3 regions of the Desemzia sp. FAM 23989 genome follow, and region 3 is predicted to be linked to each of the others. Evidence: predicted binding sites of a transcription regulator. Region 3 holds the regulator's gene; each other region holds the start of a gene.
The links. Region 3 encodes Rex, which represses fermentation and respiration genes when NADH is low (regulators of the CRP and FNR family bind a similar motif). Its sites were predicted from a motif close to TTGTGAANTANTTCACAA; they were not measured.
Positions count from the first base shown of each region.

Region 1: ACEN36_RS04925 (acyl-CoA dehydrogenase family protein) is a predicted target of Rex. The motif match lies at 4,241-4,258, and genes of this name have one in related genera.
Region 2: adhE (bifunctional acetaldehyde-CoA/alcohol dehydrogenase) is a predicted target of Rex. The motif match lies at 4,416-4,433, and genes of this name have one in related genera.

Region 1 covers NZ_JBGQQT010000005.1:119,290-127,652, forward strand. Annotated here, with positions in the region: gene ACEN36_RS04895 (M15 family metallopeptidase) at 1-247, shown strand, start outside; gene ACEN36_RS04900 (hypothetical protein) at 346-1,038, shown strand; gene ACEN36_RS04905 (hypothetical protein) at 1,598-1,759, shown strand; gene ndk (nucleoside-diphosphate kinase) at 2,151-2,552, opposite strand; gene ACEN36_RS04915 (pyridoxamine 5'-phosphate oxidase family protein) at 2,832-3,257, shown strand; gene ACEN36_RS04920 (Crp/Fnr family transcriptional regulator) at 3,372-4,070, opposite strand; gene ACEN36_RS04925 (acyl-CoA dehydrogenase family protein) at 4,272-5,402, shown strand; gene ACEN36_RS04930 (electron transfer flavoprotein subunit beta/FixA family protein) at 5,408-6,202, shown strand; gene ACEN36_RS04935 (electron transfer flavoprotein subunit alpha/FixB family protein) at 6,218-7,186, shown strand; gene ACEN36_RS04940 (aldo/keto reductase) at 7,430-8,363, shown strand, end outside.
Region 2 covers NZ_JBGQQT010000009.1:37,491-45,853, reverse strand. Annotated here, with positions in the region: gene ACEN36_RS06935 (hypothetical protein) at 294-1,103, opposite strand; gene mscL (large conductance mechanosensitive channel protein MscL) at 1,339-1,746, shown strand; gene adhE (bifunctional acetaldehyde-CoA/alcohol dehydrogenase) at 1,799-4,396, opposite strand; gene rsmI (16S rRNA (cytidine(1402)-2'-O)-methyltransferase) at 4,671-5,552, opposite strand; gene ACEN36_RS06915 (GIY-YIG nuclease family protein) at 5,530-5,877, opposite strand; gene ACEN36_RS06910 (tRNA1(Val) (adenine(37)-N6)-methyltransferase) at 5,873-6,631, opposite strand; gene ACEN36_RS06905 (NAD(P)H-quinone oxidoreductase) at 6,704-7,702, opposite strand; gene ACEN36_RS06900 (DNA replication initiation control protein YabA) at 7,870-8,211, opposite strand; gene holB (DNA polymerase III subunit delta') at 8,280-8,363, opposite strand, start outside.
Region 3 covers NZ_JBGQQT010000002.1:52,436-60,798, reverse strand. Annotated here, with positions in the region: gene groL (chaperonin GroEL) at 1-760, opposite strand, end outside; gene groES (co-chaperone GroES) at 815-1,099, opposite strand; gene ACEN36_RS01855 (CPBP family intramembrane glutamic endopeptidase) at 1,439-2,095, shown strand; gene ACEN36_RS01850 (YdiK family protein) at 2,130-2,333, shown strand; gene ACEN36_RS01845 (redox-sensing transcriptional repressor Rex) at 2,352-3,023, opposite strand; gene ACEN36_RS01840 (ABC-F family ATP-binding cassette domain-containing protein) at 3,325-5,283, shown strand; gene ACEN36_RS01835 (nucleoside hydrolase) at 5,887-6,831, opposite strand; gene ACEN36_RS01830 (BMP family protein) at 6,879-7,955, opposite strand; gene tsaD (tRNA (adenosine(37)-N6)-threonylcarbamoyltransferase complex transferase subunit TsaD) at 8,190-8,363, opposite strand, start outside.

The DNA.
Region 1 (8,363 bases), on a different contig from region 3:
TGGCATTAAAAATTATAGTGGGACAGCAAGTCAGAATAAAGCTTTGTTGAACGCGATGCAGAAGTCTGGAACAACTACTTCAAAACCTAAATCAAACTATACTGGTAGCTCTCTAGTGGATTATTTGAAGTCAATCAACGTTGATTCTAGTTTTGCAAACCGGAAAAAGCTAGCGTCACAATACGGTATCAAAAATTACTCTGGAACAGCTGCACAGAATAGCCAGTTGTTAAGTAAAATGAGATAAGACATAATATAAGCCTCTACCATAATCGGTAGGGGCTTTTTTTATATAACTCAATTAGAATCCTTATGGTAGAATAAAAAATAAAAAGGTGATTCTAGTTGAAAGAAGTAATAAAACAGTTTTTTGAGGATTTTGATACGATTAACATTATAATCGGTGCAATTTTTGGTGGAATAGTTACATATATTACTACTGCTATAAAAGATAGAAGAGATAGAAGGGTAGAATACGAAAAAACTATTGGTTCTAAAATTGCTGATTCTTTGTATACCATAAGAGAGATAACGCAACAAGCAAATGTACAAGAAATCTATGATCTAGAGGATGAGAATGGCATCAAAGGAGATGTGAGTTTATCAGGACATAAAATATATCCTGCTATTCTAAATGATGGAGAGAGTATTCTAGATTTTTTCACTATAATTAATGAATCTAGAATTAAACATGAAATCTACTTAAGTTATAAGTTGTCTGCATATTTGCTCTATATGACAAATTATGTGATAGAACTTAGTAAATTTATCGGTCAATTTGATTCAGTAGATTACAAATTATTAGGTGTTTTTATAATGCCAGATATTAGAATGTGGCAAAGAGATATTGATAAAAAAATAGTGAAGGAAATAAATAAAAATAATTTAAAGTTAGTGAGCAAGACTGGTTTTGTGTGGGAAAATAGTAAAAAGAGAATTAATGATAAGTATTGGAACAAAAGCAAATTAAAAGAACTTATAGAATCGGATTTGTCTACCTTTGATGAGGTAGCGGAATATTGTTTAACAAAAGCATAATAAAATTTGGAAAACAGAAAAATACCTAGCAAATTAAAGTTTAAAATGTCTTTATTAATTATATTTCTGTTATTTTAAATATCAGATTCTAATGATTCCATTTTGATTCCGTTTTTCTTTAAAAAGGCTTAAAATAACGAAAAACAAACGCAATAAAAAAAGTATAAGGTTGATATAACAATATTTAATAAATAATAACAACATTCTATAATTGAGTGGGAATAATGAACAAAAGACCGACTAACCTTTATTTAAAAGGCTTTTTCGGTCTTTTTATTTTACTCTGAATCTGGTTTGTTCCTATCATTTATTTAATTATTACCTCTCACAATCTATTTAAGAAATTAAAGGCACTTAGATGGCTTTTATAAAAAACGAAATTTGTGTAAAGGATATAGATGTATCTAAGAGATCTTAAACCCGTATTAAACGGTTAAGTATAATTATGATAATACTTTATGATAATATCGCTTAAACTAATAAAAGTTTTACATTAATGTTAGAATAATTATATAATGAAGCATTTTTTTCTAATCTCGATAATAAGGAGAGATGATCAATGTTAAAATATATAACCGCTAGCGGAATTGCTCTCAGTGTCCTGTTTGTCTTATCGGAAATAGGTGTCAACGTATTTGAGAATATGATAAAGACTAAGAGAGAAGCAGGAGTTCCAATAAAAATTCAAATAATGAATGCATTAAAAAACAGACAAGGATAAAAATGCTTGTCTGTTTTTTAGTGCATTCACTTGTTTATTAAACCCCGCTAAAGATAATTTTTCGTGGACTTGATCCATATTGAGCTTTTCCTTATGTTCCATCTCATATCTTAAGGTTACAAAGCTTTTTAACGTAGTTTAGGCAGAATTCGCCCATCCTCCATAGGTGGGTGATGAATGCCTATCGGTATGATGATTGCCGTTGGCAACTCTCATACGGATAGTATAAAGTTGAGTGTCTCCTTATTTGTCCTGTGTTATAATTAGGCTATATAAGAAATGAGCGGATAAAAGATGGTGTCTCATGAGTAAAAATCTCTAATGAAGAATATTCAAAAAGATTCGCTAAAGTTTGATTTTAGCGAATCTTTTTTGAATTGAAAGTAGTTTATTAACCAAACCAAATAGCTCTTTCCCTATCAGAACTTTCCTTCGAATCAGAGGCATGAACAGTATTTTCAGACATACTTAGTCCATAAAGAGCACGAATCGTATTATCTGGTGAATTTTCTGGATCAGTTGTTCCATTCAATGATCGTACTCGACTGATGGCATTTTCACCTTCTAAGACTAAGGCAACTAATGGACTTCTGGTAAGGTAAGCAACCAAACGATTAAAAAACGGTTTTCCAGTATGTTCTGCATAATGCTTTTCTGCTAAATTTGTAGAGGCTTTTATTAATTTCATATCCACAACTTTTAAACCGTTTCTCTCATATTCGACTAAAATACTCCCAATTAGATTTCGTTCTACTGCATCTGGTTTGAGCAATACAAGCGTTTTTTCTGACATTTCTGAACATCCTCCTTAGAAGTGTAGTTACTAAGAGTTTAACACGTTCTGAATTTTTTAGTTAGAAAGAGATTGAATTGCAATAAGTATTGCAGATACATAAATATAGAGAGAACGGGTTTATGAATTTACGGAAACTCTTTTTAAGGTTTTTCGATGCAAACTTATGCAGTCGTTGATCCAGATCAATACGGAATAATTTAAAATAAGATAAAATGGATTTCTACATCAACAGCGGAGAGTTGTGTTCTACCTGTTGCAAGAAGGAGGAAAAGCAGTATGGAAGTAATGGAAGAGTACATAAGAATTCTGAAGGCACAAAATTATTTAGCATTAGCAACATCGGTCGAAGGAACGCCTAATGTGAGGATCGTCAATTATTATCCTGATCCATTGCAACAAAATATTCTTTACATTCGAACGAATAAAAACAAATCAAAAGTAAAAGAATTTCAGCTAAATCCATGTATATCTTTTACTACTATTATTAAAGACCGTTATGAATACATACGTGTTCACAATGCTCGTGTGGTAAAATGTGAGGATTACCAAGAAAAAGGAATTAAGTCTGCTTTTTTAGAAAAGGATCCAAAATTTATAGAAAAAATGGGTAAAGAAAATAGCCCTTATCTTTACGCTATTATTTTTGAACATGCATTTCTAACGTTGAATCCTGTGGATCCAGCTTTAAAAATACAATTCTAAAAATAAAAAAACTACTCTGGAAAACCTTTCTCGATCTATACCGGATTCTCTAGAGTAGTATGTTGGTTTTCTTTAGAAGATTCTTTCTGTTGGTAAAGAGGAAATGGATATGCATTAATTAACATTCAATAATTTGATTTTTCCATAAGCAATTTCTTCGATGATTTTTTCTTTTTCTAGATGAGCTAGTTCTCGACTTAATGATTCAGAGGTAGTTCCTAAATAAGAAGCCAAATCTTTTTTAGCCATCTTTAGTTCGACGATAGGTTCTCTTTCTTCAGAATCGACTAGACTAATCAAAAAGTGCAACAGCCTATCTTTTACAGTTTCAGTAGTAGCCCAAGCTGTCTGTTGCTCAGAAGAACCTAATCGTTCAGCGATCGTAGCCAGCATATCAACAGCAGTAGCCGGGTATTGCATAAGCAGCTGGCGAAAATCAGCATGTTTGATGGCGCAAATATTGCAATCTGTTAATGCTTCCGTAAAAGCCTCGTAAAAACCCTTCTTAAATAAAGCCAATTCCCCGGTAAACTCTCCTTCTGATACAATTCGTATCAACTGTTCTTTTCCCGATTCTGACAATCGGTATACACGTATTTTCCCACTGCTTAATACATAAAGCGAGTCAGCAGATTCTCCTGGCCGATAAATAATCTCCCCCTTCGAGTAATGCTTATGCTGGATCAAGGGATGGATTTGTTCTTTTTGTTCAGCTGTTAGAGATTGAAATAGGGGAATAGTATAGATACAACATTGCTTTGTATTTTCACATCTATAAGTATGATGGTGAGATTTTGAATAGTCTTTTTTCATCCTGCATTCTCCTCTATAGTTCCTCACAATACTTTTTTATTCTACCAATATTCCATTCCTTAGAAAAGGTATTATCATTTTTTTAAATAGTCTGTTGTACTTGATTTAAATCAAGTAGATAGAAAAAAGAATGCGCTATATTTAGTTTGTTAAATTTATTATCTTTATTCTTGTGTATATTTGAACAAAGGAGTGTAAAAAATGAGTATAAAATTGACTCAGCCGCAAGTCATGTTACACCAAATGGTGACAGATTTTGCTGATAAAGAAGTAAAACCTTTAGATATGTGGATTGACAAACACAGAGAGTACCCTGCAGAACTATGGAGCAGTATTGTGAATACAGGCTTTTTAGGGTTGACCATACCAGAAGAATATGGCGGTGCCGGATTTGATGTCGTTGCCAGTTCTCAAACCATCTATGATTTTGCTCAACGGAATGCTAGTATTGCATTTACACTAGAAGGGCATTACAAAACTGTTGATCAAGTATTGAAATATGCTACACCTGCGTTAAAAGAAAAGTATCTGCCTCAAGCCACCCATCGTGTTTTTGGCTTTTCATCAACAGAACCGCAAGGGGGTTCTAATGTGATGGGATTTACAGCCAAGGCTGTTAAAGAAGGAGATAAATGGATTTTAAATGGAAATAAGAGCATGATCACAAATGGCGGTTTGGCCGAAGTATACTGTGTGCTCTTGAAAACATCTCCGACAGAATTGTCTTGCTTCCTTGTAGACCAAGATATGCCTGGGTTTAAACATGGGAAACGAGAAGAATTTATTGGAATGAATGGGACACCTGTAGCAGAAATTTTCTTGGAAAATGTTGTGGTCAATGAAGATCATTTGCTCGGGAAAATAGGTCAAGGTGTGGAAATTGGTGATAATGCTCACTACGATGCTCGTATTTCGATGGGAGCGATCGCTGCTGGTATCACTGAACATGCATTGTCGATCGCGGTAGATTATGCAAAACAACGTGAAGCAATCAATACACCGATTATTCAATTGCATTCTATCCAAACAAAAATCACCGAAATTGCTATTGCGAAAGAGAACACACAATTATTGTATCAAGAAGCAGCTAGATTGAAAGTAGCAGGCAAATCTTATGCGAAAGTAGCCACTATGGCTAAATCATACGGTAGTCGAGCATCAGTTACTGCAGCTGATCATGCCTTACAAGTACTAGGCGGATATGGTTACAGCAGAGAGTATCCAGTGGAGCATCTGATTCGTGACGCACGGGCTTTACAACTTGCAGAAGGATCATTAGAGAAAATGATGATCGAGATCAGCAAAGAAGTTGTAAACGAGAGAGAGGATTGAGATAAATGAGCTTAAAAATCGTCGTGTGTATTAAACAAGTACCGGTTTCCAATAATTTGAAGATCGATCCAGATACTAAAAATTTGATTCGCTCCGGGGAAGCAGGAGTGATGAATCCTTATGATAAGAATGCCATTGAAGTAGCATTGCGCCTAAAAGACGAATGGGGTGGAGAAATTATTCTATTGTCTATGGGACCTCCAGACTTTGAGATGACATTGCGTCAAGGATTAGCTATGGGATGTGATGATGCTATACTGTTAAGCTCCCGACAATTTGGCGGAGCAGATACTTTGGCAACAGGATATGTTTTAGCACAAGCCATCAAAGAACTAGGAGATGTAGATTTGGTATTATTAGGTCGTCAATCTGTAGATGCGGATACTAGCCAAGTAGGTCCAATTGTATCTGAATTTTTAGGTTGGCCACAGATTACCTTTGTTAGTGAATTGCATAGCCAGTCTAACCAAGCTATGACCGCAACTCGATTATTAGAGAATATGCAGCAAAAAATCGAGTTCCAATTACCAGCGGTGGTAACGGTTCGTAGTGAAATGAACGTACCGCGTTATCCAACGCCTCGTAATATTCAACAAAGCTATCAAAAAACTATTCGTGTGTGGGATGAAAACAGCTTGACTGTTGATCCGAATAAAATTGGCTTAAAAGGTTCTCCAACCGTCGTACGTAGCGTGTGGGCTCCCGAAAAAGAGGCAAAAGCCACAACAATCCTTAAAGGGACACCTGATGAAGCGGTTCGTGAACTTTTGATCCAGTTGAGAGCTAATAATTTACTCTAAGAGAGGTGGAAGAAAATGTCTGATCAAGAAATTTGGGTATACGCAGAAAAACACGTAGGTATCATCCAGCCGGTTACGTATCAATTGATTACAAAAGCAAAAGAAATTGCCGATGATAAAAAAGTAGTGGTCATTTTATTCGAAGCGACAGATAAAAATCTGGAAGAAAATATCAAAGAGTATGGTCCTGATGAAATCATTGTGATAAAAGATGATCGTTTGAAGGACGCCGCAGATTCTGAGATTGCCAGTTTAATGGCAGAATTAGCCAGTCAGCGCCAACCCAATAGTATTCTGTTTGGGGCAACCGTTGTGGGTCGCTCGATTGCACCCCGTTTACAAGCTAAGTTAAATACAGGATTGACTTCTGATTGCTTGAATTTAGCCTTTGATGGGGATTTATTAGTTCAAACAAAACCGTCTTATGGCGATAATATTATGTGTGAAATCATTTGCCCTGATCATCGTCCACAAATGGCTTCCGTACGGCCAAATACATTTGAAGCCAAGAAAGTCACTGATCCATCAGTAGTGGTAACAGAAGTGACAAATCTGGCCTTTAAGGAAGCAGTACGCATAAAAATCATAGAAGAAACTCCTTTGCTGTCTAAAAGTGACAGCATTGCTAATGCGGATCGGGTAATCGCATTGGGACGCGGTGCAGTAGATGATAAAGTGCTTGCTTTAGCAGAGGAACTTGCTCGAAAACTAGGAGCAAAAATCGGAGTAACTCGTCCTTTAACAGATCATCCTAAATTCAGCGGAGATGATCAAATCGGACAATCGGGTAATACCATATCTCCTAAAGTATTGATCAATCTGGGTATTCATGGAGCTGTACAGTACACAACAGGAATTGGAAATGCAGAATTGGTGATCTCTGTTAACAAAGATTCAGAAGCGCCCATTTTTAAGTATTCAGATTACAGTTACGTTGGGGATTCTGCTGATTTCTTGAAAAGCTTTTTAAAAGTGGTTCAGTAAGGATTTTCCAAAGGTCAACTCTTTCAAAAAAATTATGAATAAATAACTCCAAAAGTAACGACCTCCAAAAGTTAGAGTATAATCTAACTTTTGGAGGTCGTTTTTATGGTAAAGTATAGGGGAGAAATTAAGGTCAAAGTTGTTCAAAAAATCTAATTGGCACTTTGAACAACGAACAACAGAACATCAACAGTAGAAATACGGAAGTTGAGTAAATAATGAAGTGAACAGGAGGATGAACAAATGAAATACACAAAACTTGGAAATTCAGACTTAATGGTTTCAAGAATTTGCTTAGGCTGTATGGGATTTGGCGATTCAAAAGCGGGACAACATTCTTGGGTAATTGATGAGGAGCAGACGCGTGAGATTATCAAGTATAGTTTAGATAAAGGAATCAACTTTTTTGATACAGCGATTGCTTATCAAAATGGGACGAGTGAACAATACGTCGGAAGAGCCTTAAATGATTTTGCTAAACGGGAAGATGTAGTTGTAGCGACCAAGTTTTTGCCTCGTACAGATCAAGAAATCGAACAAAATATTTCTGGAAAAGAACATGTTTTAAATTCTTTGGACCAGAGTTTGAAAAATCTTGGTATGGATTATGTAGATTTGTACATTTATCATATGTGGGATTATAGAACACCTATGTACGAAATTTTAGATGGACTAGCAGAAGCTGTAAAATCAAGAAAGGTTCGTGAGATAGGCATTTCAAATTGCTTTGCTTACCAAGTAGCTCAAGCCAATGCGTTAGCTGAAAAAGAAGGTTTTCCTAAGTTTGTTTCTGTCCAAGGACATTACAACTTGATTGCTCGAGAAGAAGAACGTGAAATGTTTCAATATTGTCAGGAAAATAATATTGCTTTGACTCCATACAGTGCACTAGCCTCTGGTCGTCTTGCAAAACACTCAAACGAGATTTCAAAAAGGCAAAAAGAAGATACGTATGCAAAATCAAAATATGATTCCACTTGGGAACAAGATCATCAAATCATTAAACGAGTAGAAGAATTGGCTGAAAAGCGGCAAGTATCAATGAGTGAAATCTCTATTGCGTGGCTGTTGACTAAAGTGACTTCTCCAGTAGTAGGAGCAACTAAAGTAAAACACATTGAAACAGCTGTTGATGCTGTAAATCTGCAATTATCTACTGATGAGATCATCTATCTTG
Region 2 (8,363 bases), on a different contig from region 3:
TCCAAAAACATTGTAACAAACCAGAATGGATTTGGATACATAAATTTAATGTAAAGTTCGTGATTTAACAAGTTCGTTTGTTTTGTTTTTGTAAACATATTGCTTAAAATGTGCATTTGTTGTATATTGTAGTACTGGAGGCTTTATCTATAAAGCAACTATATAGGTTTAATAACTATAAATCGTTCGTGTTTAACCGAGATGTATTTGGATTACTCACAGAAGATTTCACACAATAGAAAAAGGGCTGCCTCTTTTATGAGACAACCCCTTTTCTATCGTGCCTATTCATTTTATTGAGGATCAACTACCTCGTATTCACCCGTCATCGGGTCCATTTTCTTAACTTGTTCATTAGACATTGTGAACTCGAACATACCGACCATATTGGACAGTTCTACTCCATCTACTTCGTGAGAGTTGCGAATCTCGACTTGATAAGTATCATCATCTAATTTTGAAGTAAAGAATTGATTATTTTCTGGAGAGATTCCAGTTTGTGCAATGACTTGTTCTAAAACAAAAACCTCTTCTTCTTCAGGAGTTAACGCTGTTTCAACACTTTCTGACTCTTCTGTTTCAGTACTCTCACTGCTGCTTTCGGATTGAGTGGCTTCTGGTTGACTTGCTTCTTGTTCTTTACTTGCCAACCAAGTTTTAATTTCTTCATCAGAAGCTTCTAGAATATCATTTCCTGTAGCAGCCGCGTATTCTTGACTGATCAATACAGAATTTCGTTCATCTTTATAAACAGAATTTTCAACTAACTCATAAGTAGGTTCTTCTTTCATCGTTTCAACTTGTGCACTGCTGATTTTATCTCTTAAGTCTTGGGCTTTCGCTTCTAAATCAGCATATTCAGAAAGATCATTTTGCAACAATAAATCAATCGTCCCGCCGGCTTCACTATATTTTCCAGATTCAAACAGAACCACACTGTCATCGTACATATTTTGATAGACTTCTTCTGATTGAGTGACTTCAACACTCGATTGGCTGTCTGCAGAGCTTGCGTTGCTTGCGCTACCTCCCCCATTTCCACATGCTCCAATAACCAGTGTACTTAGAAAAAGAACTGCTGTTGCAACTTTTTTGTTTCTCATGATATAGCCTCCTTGTTTCCATTATTTTAAAGCTAATACATTGGTAAACACAATTCATCAGCTTAGACACTCAGTGTTTATTCCTTTACAGAAGCAAACTCTGAATCCCTTGATTCAATTATATAATAATAAAACTAAATTACTATTAAAATTTGCTATCCCTTTCTATAAACATTCTTCTTGTGAATACAATTCATCTAATACTATAATGAATAAAGCAAGGAGGTGGAACAATATGAAAAATTTTATACAAGAGTTTAAAGAATTTGCTTTTAGAGGGAATGTTCTGGACTTAGCAATTGGGGTCGTTATCGGTTCAGCTTTTACAGGAATCGTGACTTCACTTGTGGACAACATTATCAGCCCCGTGGTTGGTGCTCTTACCGGCGGATCTGATTTATCGAACCTTTCTTTCACGATTGTTGGAGTAGAACTTACTTACGGAGCTTTTATCAGTTCAGTGATCGACTTTTTGATTATTGCATTTGTTATCTTTCTATTTGTGAAAGTCATCAATAATGCCCAAGGCAAATTCATGAAACAGGTTGAGGAAGAAGAGATAGAGGTGGAAGTACCTCCTTCTGAGCAATATTTAAAAGAAATCCGTGACTTGCTGGCCAAGGATAAAGGCACTTCTATCTAATGAACAAAATCAAAAGACACTTCACTCAAAATAGAGAGAAGTGTCTTTTAGCTTAACCTTTATAAGTAGCGTATAAAATTTCTTTCAACTCTGCAATCAATGGTTCTTTTGGATTAGCTGTCGTACATTGATCCTCAAAGGCTAATTCTGCTAATCTGTCTGCCGCTTGATCCAGTTGTTTTTTTGTAACTCCTTGCTCTTTCATACTCATCTGAATATTCAGTTTTTTCCCTAATTCGTAGATTTTTTGAATCAAAGCTTCTACCAATTCAGCTGTCGTTTCTCCTTTTAACCCAAGGTAACGAGCAATTTCAGCATAATCTTCATCTGCTCGGAAATACTCGTACTTCGGAAACAATTGATGTTTTGAAGGAGCTTTAGCATTGTAGCGAATTACATGGGGCATCAAGATTGCATTCGCTCTGCCATGTGGAATCTCAAATTCAGCTCCAATTTTATGTGCTAAAGAATGATTGATCCCTAAGAAGGCATTTGCAAAAGCCATCCCTGCTAAAGTAGAAGCATTGTGCATTTTTTCGCGGGCCTCTTCAGTAGCAAAAGCATAGGATTCTTCCAAATATTCAAAAACCAGTTTGATAGCTTGTAAACTAAGGCCTTTTGTATAATCGCTTGCCATAACAGAAACATAGGATTCTATTGCATGAGTCAATACGTCCATCCCAGTATCTGCCGTAATGGATTTAGGCACTGTCATCACGAATTGAGCATCAATGATGGCCACATCTGGTGTCAACGCATAATCAGCCAGCGGGTACTTCACATTGATCGCGTTATCTGTAATAACGGTAAACGGAGTTACTTCTGAACCAGTTCCTGATGTGGTAGGGATAGCAACAAATTGTGTTTTTTTCAAATCTGGAATCTTGTACGCTCTCTTACGAATGTCTAAGAATTTTTGTTTTGCACCATCAAAATCAGATTCTGGTTGTTCATAGAATAACCACATTCCTTTAGCCGCATCCATAGCCGATCCACCACCTAAGGCAATGATTGTATCCGGTTGGAATTCTCGCATAGCTGCTGTTCCGCGATTGACCGTTTCAATAGACGGATTGGGTTCCACATCTGAGAAGATGCGCACAGCTACTGGATTTGAACGTTTCTTCAATTCATTTTCTACAATATCTGCATATCCAAATTGCACCATACCAGGATCACACACTACAAATACACGATTCACATTCGGCATTTTTTGCAAGTATTGGACCGAATTTTTTTCAAAGAAAATTTTTGGCGGTAATTTGAACCATTGCATGTTGTTTCTTCTTTTTGCTACTGTTTTGACATTCAGCAAATTCACTGCAGAAACGTTTGTTGACACGGAATTTCGCCCATGACTACCGCATCCTAAGGTTAGAGATGGCAGCATGTTGTTGTAAATATCCCCGATGCCCCCTTGCGCAGTAGGTGAATTGACAATCACACGACCGGCCTTCATTTGTTCTCCAAATTCTGCTGCTAGATCCATACGATTGGTATGGATGGCTGCAGAATGCCCAAGTCCGCCAAGTTCCAACATTTGTTGGCTTAATTCAAATCCCTGTGCTGTATCGTTCGCTTTCAGCATAGCTAATACAGGAGATAGTTTTTCTCTTGATAATGGATATTCACTGCCCACTCCATCTAATTCCGCCACCAATATTTTAGTGCCCTTTGGTGCTTTCAGACCAGCAAGTTTTGCGATGGTGTCTGCCGATTGACCAACGATAGCTGGGTTTACCGCTGTTTTGTCTTTATTCATCACGGTATTTTCCAGTAAAGCCAACTCTTTTTTAGGCACAATATATACTTGTAGACGTTCGAATTCTGCTTTTACTTCATCATAGATCTCTTGATCCACGATTACCGCTTGTTCAGAAGCACAAATCATTCCATTATCAAATGTTTTCGACAGAATAATGTCGTTTACAGCCCGCTTGATTTTAGCTGTTTTTTCAATGTAGCTTGGTACGTTTCCAGGACCTACACCAAGTGCCGGTTTTCCTGTAGAATAAGCCGCTTTTACCATTCCTGATCCCCCAGTAGCCAGTACAACCGCAATATCATGGTGATTCATCAGCGTATTCGTGGCTTCTAACGAGGGTGTCTCGATCCATTGAATAATATTCTTTGGTGCCCCTGCTTTTACCGCAGCTTCATACAATACTCTAGCCGCTTCAGCGGATGATTTTTGAGCACTTGGATGAAAAGCAAAAATAATCGGATTCCTTGTTTTTACAGCAATCATGGCTTTAAACATCGTTGTAGAAGTTGGATTAGTTACCGGAGTTACTCCGCACACTACTCCGACCGGACTTGCAATCGTCATTAACCCGGCTTGTTCATCATCCTGAATGACGCCAACTGTTTTATCATTTTTGATATCATGCCAAATGGATTCTGTTGCAAACATATTTTTCACACATTTGTCTTCATAAACGCCACGTTTAGTTTCTTCCACGGCTAATTTAGCCAAGCGCATATGGTCATTCAGTCCAGCCAACGACATTTGATGGACAATGTAATCAATTTTTTCTTGATTAAAGTCTTCCAACTCTGTCAACGCTTTTTTAGCTTTAGTTGTGTACCCTTGAATAACATCCTCAACGGAAACTTCTTTTGTTTTAAATTCTCTTAGCACTTCTTGCATATTCCTATTCCTCCAAACTTTGTTATCTATTTCACATATGATATTACCTCATTTTTTTTAGAAAGTAAATCATTTTATGTGATTAAATTCGCTTATTTTAAACTTCTATTTTCGAACTAAAAAATGTTATAACAGGATCGACGAATAATTAGTACAGTTGTTTTGTTAATAATTGAGCATATATGGTCTGTATTTTTTCTCTAAGTGCTTTTAAAATTAAACAAAAAAATCCATTTAATTAGACAGAAAATTAAATGGATTTTTTGCTCTTCTTTTAATTTATCTCATGATAGTGTGAATAAACTTCCTGCTTTTTCATAGCGCGTATTTTAGCCACTTCTTTAATAGCCTCTTTACTGCGCAGGCGTTGTTCCTCCATGACTTGTGTAACATGCTCTCTGACTGTCCATTTTTGCCAACTCATATCTTCTTCCGGACACAAGGAGCTTTCGCTGTTTCCTTCAACAATCACACAAAATTCTCCACGAATCTCTGTGTTTTGCGCCCATTCCTGAACTTCTTCTATCGTCCCTCGAATAAATTCTTCGTACCGCTTCGTCAACTCACGACATAAAACGATCTTTCTAGTTTCGCCTAATACCGTGCTCATATTCTTCAGCACTTCTTTCAACCGGTGCGGGGATTCATACAAGATGAACGTTTCCGGCCGCAAATTCAATTCTTCTAGCGCTTCTACTTGATCTTTCTTTTTACGCGGCAAAAAACCGTAAAAATAAAATGGTTGTGGACTCAAACCTGAAGCGATCAATGCTGTCAGAGCTGCATTTGCTCCAGGAAGTGGCACGACCGAAATACCTGCTTCAATACAAGCTACTACTAAATCATGTCCAGGGTCGCTAATAGAAGGCATGCCCGCATCACTTACTTGAGCGATATCCTGTCCGTCTTCCAACCGATCGATCAATTGGCCGATCCGTTCTTGGGAATTGTGTTCATGAAAACTGATTTGACTCGTATGGACATCAAAATGATTCAATAATTTTTGCGTATTTCGCGTATCTTCTGATGCAATCAAATCGACTTCTTTTAAAAGACGGATCGCCCGAAACGTCATATCTTCTAAATTCCCTATCGGAGTAGGAACGAGATACAATGTCCCAGTGGATTGCGGCTCAAAACTCTTTTGCTGAAACATCTGCTGTTTCCTCCTTAGTGTTTAACATTTCCATATTCACCACACATGCTGAATCTGCGGAAAGAGGAAATTCAACTCCTTGTTGCATCAAGTACTGTATTTTTCGTTTGCGCGTTTGCTGTTTAAACGCATATTCTGCCTTAGTGGCTTCGCTTCTTGTAGCAAATGCTTCCGCATAGACCATATGCACCGGACGCCTTTTAACAGGTTTGGTGTATTTGGCCCCAGTGCCAGAATTATGTTCCTCTTCACGCCGTTTTAATTCTGTGGTATAGCCGCCATAAAAGGTGCCGTCATTGCAATACAAGACATAGAAATAACTAATGGTGTTCTTTTCCAAATAACATAGCACTCACTTCCGGTAAATAATGGTTCTCTTCATCATAAACAATCAATGGAGGCAGCACGCGGAATCCCGTATCTTTTCCATCTTTGATACCTTCGATCAAAATTGTATTGGCTTCTTTCCCAATTTTTGGATAAACAAACCGCAATTTTTTAGGCGCCAAGCGATGAGCTTTCATTGTTTCTAAAATCTCCAACAATCGGTCTGGGCGATGGACAAAATAAGCTTTTCCATTCATTTTCAATAATCCGCTAGTCACTTTCATCACTTCGTCTAAATTCGTATGTAATTCATGACGCGCAATAGCCAAATGCTGGTTCGGATTACGAGTGCTTTTTTCGGTAGCTGCAAAATAAGGCGGATTACAAGTCACTACGTCTACAGAATCATGTTTGATCCAATTTGCAGCATCTCCTATTGCCCCATTAATAATGGACACCTTTGTTTCCAACTGATTCATCTGAATACTTCTTTCAGCCATGTTTGCTAAACGTTTTTGCAATTCGATTCCAATGATCGGGCTTTTCGTCTTTTGACTTAAGATCAGTCCAATAACTCCATTCCCCGCACATAAATCGACAACTTTTCCTTTATGATGCTTTGGAACTTGAGCAAAATCAGCTAATAAAATAGCATCCAGTGAAAAAGAAAATACAGAAGGACTTTGGATAATATCCAAGTCTTGACTGATAATTCGATCTACTCGTTCGTCACTTTGTAGCAACTGGTCCATGCACGTCACACATCCTTCATTCAGTATACTTTTTTTATTATAGCATAATGCAGCTCTCCGTTTTAAGGAAGTTTAGTCTCTGCTGTCCACTTTTTCCAAAGACAAAATAATTTTCCCTGTGTTTTTATTGTCTTCCATATAGCGATGCGCATCCGCGGCTTCTTCAAATGGAAATACACGATCAACAATCGGATGGATTTTGTCAGCTGTAAACAGCGGCAATGCCTTCTCTGCAAATTCATGCGTTAATTCAGCTTTGTATTCATCTGATCTTGGGGTCAATAATGTCCCTATCAGGGAAACCCGTTTACCTAATAACGCACCTAGATTGACGTTTTCAACCGTTGCGCCACCTAAAACACCAATTAAAATCCAACGGCCGTCTACTTTGATGGACTTCAGATTTTTCTCCCAGTAAGAAGCTCCGATAAAATCTAAAATCAAATCGACCCCTTTACCGTCTGTCATTTCAAGAACACGTTCAGAAAAATCTTCTGTTTTGTAATTGATTGTTTCGTCTGCTCCCAACCTTTTACAAAAATCTAATTTTTCTGCTGAACCAGCTGTTGTGATTACTTTTGCGCCAGTCAGTTGTTTCGCCAATTGGACAGCAGCCGTTCCAACACCACTTCCGCCTGCATGAATCAATACAGTTTCTTCTTGTTTTAATTCACCTAACCAATACAACGTTTGGTAAGCTGTTAAAAATACTTCTGGTATGGCTGTCCCTTCTTCAAAAGTAGTTTCATCCGGCAGTACAATCGCTCGTTCAGCTGGAACCGTTACGTATTCTGCATAACTTCCCTCGTTCACTAAACTAGCTACTCGAGTTCCAGGTGTAAACTCCTTATTCGAGCTGTTATTTTCTTCCACCACTCCCGCCATTTCAACACCTAAAATAGGATATGGCGGTTTCAATTGTTGATTTTCACGCTTCATAATATCTGTTCGATTGATAGCCGTTGCTTTTACTTTTACCAGTAATTCACCTTTTTGAGGCGTTGGTTTAGCGCGCTCTTCCATAATCAATTCTGCTGCACTTCCTGGTTTTTTCATGCTGACTGCTTTCATAGATATCCCTCACTTTTCATCTTATCAAATACATCCACTATAACACGCTAACTTTCTTTTTTCTATTTAGAACTGATTACGCTTATACTTCAGAAAAACAAAAAAATACTCAGCTTTTACTGGGCTCGTTCGACCAGCTTGGACTAAGTACTTTTATCGGATTCTTTTTAACGGCGTTCGCCATAAATCACATTTAAACAAAACGCACAAGATTCATCATCGACTCTTCTTGAGCCATAGAATACGTTGCAGACATGAAAGCCGTCTTCATAGATTTTTTCAAGATTCAAACGAGATTTTGACATTTCCGTCTCGGCTGGTTCTTTACTAGCATCTGGTTTTTCCAAATCTGTCAATCGATCTCTCAGATGTTGATTTTCAATCCGTAATGAAGCATTTTCTTCAACCAATGCACCAATTTCATTTTTTAATTCTGAAATTCGATTCAACGCTTGGCCCGCATCATTCTCTAAACGATTGAAACTATCAAACAAAGTTTTTTTGTCCATCTTTTCACCCACGCTTATCATTGATCCTCCTTCAAAACAGAACGTTTCTTGTTCTATTCATTACTTTTTTACCGCGATTTTGCTGGCAAACGTGATGCGTCATTCATTAAACGAATCGCTAATTGCTCAAATATACCTTGAGCGTTGACGTT
Region 3 (8,363 bases):
CATCAATATCTTCAGCAATAATCAACAACGGACGACCTTGTTGCAAGATTTGTTCCAATAATGGAAGAATATCTTGAATGTTTGAGATTTTTTTATCGGTAATCAAAATGTATGGATTTTCTAAGTTAGCTTCCATTTTATCGTTATCTGTAACCATATATTGTGACAAGTATCCACGATCAAATTGCATACCTTCTACAACATCTAGTTCAGTTTCGATTCCTTTAGATTCTTCGATCGTGATAACACCATCGTTGCCCACTTTTTCCATAGCGTCTGCTAATAAAGCACCGATTTCTGGATCTCCTGAAGAGATAGAAGCGATTTGTGAAATGGATTCTTTTGTTTCCACTTTACGAGAAACAGCTAATAATTCCTTAACAGCTACTTTAGTGGCTAATTCAATTCCAGCTCGAATCCCTACCGGGTTTGCGCCTGCAGTAACATTTTTCATTCCTTCGCGAACAATCGCTTGGGTTAAAACAGTGGCAGTAGTTGTACCATCACCAGCTGTATCATTGGTTTTTGAAGCTACTTCAGAAACTAATTGAGCTCCCATGTTTTCAAAGCGGTCTTCTAATTCGATTTCTTTTGCGATCGTCACTCCATCATTAGTGATTAATGGCGAACCGTAAGATTTGTCTAAAACTACATTTCTTCCTTTGGGTCCAAGTGTTACTTTAACAGTATCTGCTAATTTATCTACTCCACGTAATAATGCAGCACGTGCGTCTTCAGAAAATTTAATATCTTTAGTCATTTTCTTTCACCTCATCAGATTGATTTTTATTCGTGTACATGTCTTTATTTACGTTTAGTCTACGATTGCGATGATATCGCTCTCTTTGATCACTAAATATTCAGTACCATCATACTTCACTTCAGAACCAGCGTATTTTTCGAAAAATACTGTATTTCCAACGACAACTGAAAGCTCAGCTTTTGTTCCGTTATCGAGTATACGCCCAGCACCAACAGCAACTACTTCACCAGTTTGTGGTTTTTCTTTTGCTGTACCAGCCAAAACGATACCACTTGCTGTTGTTTCTTCTTCTTTTGTGACTTTAATGATGACACGATCTCCTAAAGGTCTTAACACGTAAATCCCTCCAATTATAGTTTTTCTTTGTTAGCACTCACTCTAAAAGAGTGCTAAATCACTTCTTCATCATATCAAACTGTAAAAATTTTGCAAGTATTTTTTACTCTTGAAAAAGAAAAAGAGTGCCCTTTTATTTAAGAAAGAAATACTTCAAGAAGAAAGCAAAAATTGCTTTAGTGGTATGAGACTTATGTTATACTGTTTATTGAACATCTTTTTTTAAAACTGTTTTACGTCCAAATGCAGTACCATTACAAAGGTGCATTGCTCACTTTATATAGTCTTGTTCTTTTTTAGTGCAACTGTAAATAATTACTTAAAGAAGGTTTTAAACACATGAAGAATTTAATTAAGTCTCCATATGCAAAAATCATTCTCATCTATATTATAGCTCAATTTTTCCCAGTGATAGTGTTGTTTTTTGTACCAGCTAAAGCTGTAGCAGACGCCAGCATTTATGGTACTATCGCCGGTTTCGTGATTGGAGCTATCCTAATGTTTATCGTTAATCATCGGTCTACATTTGATAATAGTCTAGAGAAAACGCCCAGCAATTCTAAAAAATCGATTGTTTTTTGGGGAGTAGGAGGAATGTTTTTAGCTTTTGTTGGTCAATACTTAGCTGTATTTATCGAAACATTCTTGCTCAATACACCTTTAGGGTCACAAAACACTGCAGAGCTCGTTTTCACTGTGAATAAATACCCTATTTTCTTGATTCTAGTAGCTATCTTTGGTCCTATTATGGAAGAGTTTGTATTTAGGAAAGCTATCTTTGGTTATCTTTATGACATTACTGGAGGAATCGGTGCTGCTGTGATCAGTTCATTGATATTTGCCTTTATTCACTTTGATGGTCATTACTTGCTTTATTCGATTATGGGATTTGTTTTCTGCTATTTGTACTGGAAAACAAAATCGATTGCTGCTCCAATTATTGCTCACGCTTTAATGAATGCTACCGTTACAGTAGCTAACTTATGGCTATACTAATAGTGTTTATAGTAGAAAGGAACTTTTAACGTTCATGAAAAAAAGAGATTTTATTATTCAAATTGTTTTCAATTATGTTCTTGCAGCTATTTTTATCTGGTTTGCAATTGACTACGTTGGTGAATTTGGTTGGGGATTCTTCTCTATCATTTTTGTATTGTTTGCCACACGAGATGTGGTAAGAGCTACGAAGATTTTACAAATCTATCTCAAACTAAAAAAAGGCAACAAACCGTAAATAGGTTTGTTGCTTTTTTTAATCTAATAGCAATAAAGTATCATCACTGTCTGAGTCTGCTTTATAGTGATCGATAAAATAGATAAGAGTCTGCAATTCATTCGCTAAATCCACGTTTTGTACTCGAACTTCTTCTGGTACGGAAATACGAATCGGTGTAAAGTTCAGTATTCCTTTAACGCCAGCTTCAACGAGATTATTTGCAGCATCTTGAGCTGCTGAAGTAGGTACAGTCAGCATAACTACATCGATTTGTTGCATTTTCAACTGTTGTACCATGTCTTCCATTGGATAAACCGGTACTCCAGATTGAATCGTTCCTACAATATCCTTGTTGATATCAAAGGCAGCACTGATGCGCATGTTGTTCCCTTGATGGAAATTGTAATTTAATAAAGCATGTCCTAAGTTACCCACACCAATTAATGCCACGTTCGTTAGTCGGTCTTGTTTCAATGTTTTACTGAAAAAATGCATCAGCGTTTCAACATCGTAACCATAACCTCTTTTTCCTAGAGCTCCGAAATATGAAAAATCGCGTCGAATCGTAGCGCTATCTACTTTCACAGCTTCACTTAATTCAGTTGATGACACACGTTCTTTTCCATCTTCATGCAAATACCGTAAATATCTATAATAAATCGGTAATCTCTTTGCCGTTGCTTTGGGTATTGTATTCGTTGAACCCATCGTTCACTTCACTCACTTTCTTTTATTCAAAATTCACAATATTCGTTAACAAATTATTTGTTTCACAAATTGTCGAGTTTCACATAATAAGATTATAACATCTTCTTCTTAAATTACCAGCTTTTTTAAACGGTCATTTCAATATTTTTTTTCGCTTATTTTCTTATCCATACAAAATTCACAAAGAACATTGTGAACCGGCTTTCTTTTTGTTAGTCCAGCCTTCCAGACACTCTCCCACTTAAAGACAGAATATGCTAAACTAAGTGAAAGAGCAGAGATAAGAAATGAGGACAACAAAATGATTCTATTACAAGCTCAACACGTTGCACGTTATTTTGGTGCAGATGTATTGTTTGAGAATATTTATTTAGAAGTACAAGAAAATTCACGTATTGCCCTTGTGGGACGAAACGGTGCCGGCAAATCAACTCTGTTAAAAATCATCGCAGATATTGAACCTCCGGATGCTGGACAAATTTCAAAAGGAAAACAAGTGACTATCGGCTACTTAGCACAAAATACTGGCCTTGACTCTACTCAATCCATTTGGGATGAAATGTTGGAAGTTTTCCAACATGTGATCCAATTAGAAAAGAAAATGCGTCATACCGAAGAAATGTTAGGGGATCCTTCTTTATTAGCCGATGAGGAACTCTATCATGAAACCTTAAAACAGTATGATCAAATGCAGCACGATTTTCGAGAGCAAAATGGTTATGGTTATGAAGCAGAGATCCGCTCTGTTTTACATGGTTTCCGCTTTTTTGAAGAGGATTATGCTAAATCCATCAATCAACTCTCAGGTGGCCAAAAAACGCGTTTAGCTTTAGCGAAATTATTGTTGCAAAAAAAAGACTTATTGATTTTAGATGAGCCTACCAACCATTTGGATATCGAAACATTAAACTGGTTAGAGAACTACCTGCAAACTTATACTGGTGCGTTGCTGATCGTTTCTCATGACCGTTATTTCTTAGATAAAGTAGTTAATGAAGTCTATGACTTAAGCCGTCAAAAAATGCACCATTATAAAGGAAATTATAGTAAATATTTAGACTTGAAAGCTGCACAACTTGAAAAAGAATGGAAAGAATTTGAGAAACAGCAAAAAGAAATTGCCAAGTTAGAAGATTTTGTAAACCGCAACTTAGTCCGCGCTTCTACTACCAAACGTGCTCAGAGCCGTCGGAAACAATTGGAAAAAATAGACCGTTTAGATAAACCTCAAGGCGAAGAAAAATCAGCTACATTCAGTTTCCACCCTGCCAAAGAAAGCGGAAATGTCGTGATGTCATTAGAAAACGGAGCTATCGGATATGACCAAACGATTTTATCTGAACCGATCAATATGGATATCCGAAAATACGATGCTATAGCTTTAGTCGGACCAAATGGTGTGGGAAAATCCACACTGCTGAAATCCTTACTCGAAGAACTCCCTCTTATGAAAGGTGAAAAGCGATACGGAACAAATGTGGAAGTTGGCTATTACGATCAAGAACAAGCTGAATTGCATTCTTCTAAATCTGTATTGGCCGAACTTTGGGATGAACACCCTACTACTCCCGAAAAAGATATCCGATCTATTTTAGGCAGCTTTTTATTTTCCGGAGAAGATGTTGAAAAAGCCGTCACCTCTTTAAGCGGTGGAGAAAAAGCTCGTTTGGCATTAGCTAAATTGTCTATGAATCAAGACAACTTCTTAATTCTGGATGAACCTACAAATCATTTAGACATAGATAGTAAAGAAGTACTTGAAAATGCGTTGATCGATTTCGACGGCACACTGCTTTTTGTTTCTCATGACCGCTATTTCATCAATCGGATTGCGTCTAAAGTAATTGAACTGTCTGCAGAAGGGAGCACAGCTTACTTAGGCGATTATGATTACTACCTAGAAAAAAAAGCTGAGCAAGAAGAATTGAAACGACTTGCAGATGAAGAAGCACAGGGAACGGAAAACAGTTCTGGGAAAGATTCCGCTTCTACCGCCCTTTCAAAAAAACGTGAAATCAATAAAGAAAATCAAAAATTGGTTCGACAGCTGACCCGTCGAATCGAAGCCATTGAACAGGAAACTTCTGAATTGGAGCCTAGTATCGAAAATTTAGAAACTGAATTGACCAAACCAGAAGTCTATGAAGATCATTTAAAAGTCCAAGAAATCAATGATAAACTTCAACTGTTGAATGAACAGTATGAAACACTCATGGAAGAATGGGAAGAAACGACGTTAACTCTTGAAGAATTAATCTAAGAAGTCCTTTAAATAAGAAGCTCGGGTTGGCTTGGTGCCCTAATAGTTAGAGTTCTTATTATACAGCTGATTGGCTGGTTTGAGTTCGGTTGAATACCGGACTCAAACCAGCCAATCTTACTTTTTATGTTCAATCTCAATTCCTCATCAAGGCGGTTTTAACCTTGATGTTCAAGCCTCTTTCTTCATCAAGACGGTTTTACTCTTGATGTTCAATCTCAATTCTTCATCAAGGCGGTTTTAACCTTGATGTTCAATCTCAATTCTTCATCAAGGCGGTTTTAACCTTGATGTTCAAGCCTCTTTCTTCATCAAGACGGTTTTACTCTTGATGTTCAATCTCAATTCTTCATCAAGGCGGTTTTAACCTTGATGTTCAAGCCTCTTTCTTCATCAAGACGGTTTTACTCTTGATGTTCAATCTCAATTCCTCATCAAGGCGGTTTTAACCTTGATGTTCAAGCCTCTTTCTTCATCAAGACAACTTTAACCTTGATGTTCAAACTCACTTCAAAATACACCCTTTACTCCGCCACAGAAAAAGCAACCCCCACAAAAAATTAGATTTCACTCTAACTTGGAGGTCGCTGCTTCTTTTTCTATCTAAATAGCTTTTAAAACATCTAATAAACTGGCTTTAAATTTGTCTCTATCTACTTCTTCACACACACGCACATTCGGTGTTTTGCCGGTAAAGTTTGAGACATCCACTAAATCGTAGCCTCTGGTCAGCTCACCATGTACTTCAATATCTACATAATACATATCAGAGCCTGTCATGATACTTTCATCTGCAGCTATAGCAACGAGTAATGTATCAGGGTGAGTAATCCCGTCTAACTTATGAATTTCTTGATCATAACGTATAACTGCACTATTTACATCCATGTAAAATTTAGATCCTGCTGTTCCTAGCGCTTGAATCTCCGTTTGGTCCTCTTTTTTCATTACGGAATGTTTTTTACACATATCCCAGCCCACCATAGTGATAGGAACACCAGAATGCATGACAATTCTGGCAGCTTCTGGATCTACATAGAAATTATACTCTGCTGCTGCCGTAATATTTCCTAACGTATTGTTTAAACCTCCCATAATATAAAGATGAGGGATGTCTTTAACAATTGTAGGATCTTTTTTGATGGCCATCGCAATATTGGTTAGAGGAGCAATCGCCAATAAAGAGATTTCGCCGGGGTTTGCTTTGACTGTATCAATAATGAAATCAACAGCGTGTTCTTTTTCAGGACGTTGTTCGGTTTTTTCAAAATAAGAATCGCCCATGCCATATTTCCCATGAATATCCTCAATCGTAATATGCTTCTCTACTCCAACTGCCATAATGGGTCTTTCATAGCCTTTGTATACCGGCACATGGTAGTCAGATTTTGCCATTTGAACTGTGTAAAGCGCATTTTCTACTTCTTGTTCAAAGTCGACATTCCCTCCAGCCACCGTTACTCCTTCAACTTTAAAGTAGTGCAGCGCTGTTAGAATAGCTATTGTATCGTCTCCAGCTGTATCTGTATCAATAATGACTCTTTTCATCGTTTCCTCCTGCAAATGTCTTCAAATTTGTACCCGTTCGCATGCCTTTATTCTGGCGCAGTCACTTCATCAGGATTTGTCGGTACAACAATGTCCCCATTGATAATTTGCTCTTTGAATTCTTCAACAGCTGTCCAGACCTCTTCGCTCAAATTGCCTCGTGTCATATAGATAGCCTCTTCTTTCAGTCCTAATTGAGTGATTTTACCTCCTGGGAAATTGCCTTCCATTGTATCATGCGCAACTGATTTGATAGCTGTTCCTAAACCTTTAATGGAAGACGTTAATGTCAAATTACCGCCATCATAGTTCCCTTCTTCTGTTTGATCACGATCACTACCGATGACCCAAATTTGCTCATCCGGGTTGGCGTTCATACGATCTCTTGCTTCAGAAAAGACACCATTACCAGCATCTCCAGCACCTTGGTAAACCACATCGATTCCGTTAGAATACATTCCTGCGGCAATTTGTCTGGCTTTTGATGTATCTGCAAAAGAGCCGACATACTCTACTTGAACTTCAACACTTGGATCCGCTGCCTGAACTCCTGCTAAAAAGCCGGCTTCAAATCGATCTAAAACTTCACTTTCTTGTCCAGCTACAAATCCGATTTTCCCTGTTTCAGTTGATAGTGCAGCAGAAACTCCTGCTAGGAATGCATTTTCTTGATCTTTAAAAAGAACTGAAGCTACATTATCAAGTCCTTCTATACTATCATCGGTAATCACAAATTGTTGCTCAGGATTGCCTGCAGCAATTTCTTTAATAGAATCTTTTAATTTAAATCCAACACCAAAAATGATATCAAAGTCATTCATGATGGCTTGATTTAAGTTGGGTATGTATTCTGAATCTTCATTAGAAGCAATGTACGCATAGTTCTCACCTTCAAGACCATTTGTTTCTTCCCCCCACTCAATCATACCTTCCCATGCAGATTGGTTAAAGGAACCATCATCAACTCCACCACTGTCAGTTACCATCACAATGGAATAATCGCTCGTTTCTATAGATTCTGTGCTGCCGTTATCTGTTGCTTCTGTTTCGTTTCCACAAGCTGCAAGCATTAATCCCGAAACTAATCCGAATGACATTATTCCTGTTACTTTTCTTTTATTCACACTCTTTACCCCCAAAGTTTTTTGTTTCGTATGATCTTTCATGGACACATCTTACAACAAAAAAATAAGCAAAGATTTAAAAACTTTACATTTCTAATCGTATTATAATTTATAGTTCGTGTTTTAAACTTAAAATAAAATAAAAAGTCATTTTTATTAATATAAATACAAAAAATCCGAAAGTTAGAATAACAAACATTTCTAACTTCCGGATGATTTATTTTTTATTGAGAATCAGCCTAACAATAGACCAGGTTTTGCATTCAACTCGTATCCTGCAAATTGATGTTTAGTCAGTTCCACAAATCCCGCAGCCCCTATCATAGCGGCATTATCTCCACATAGAGAGAGTGGCGGAATAACCAACTCTACTTCAGGAAGTTCTTCTTTCATAGCTTTCATAAGAGC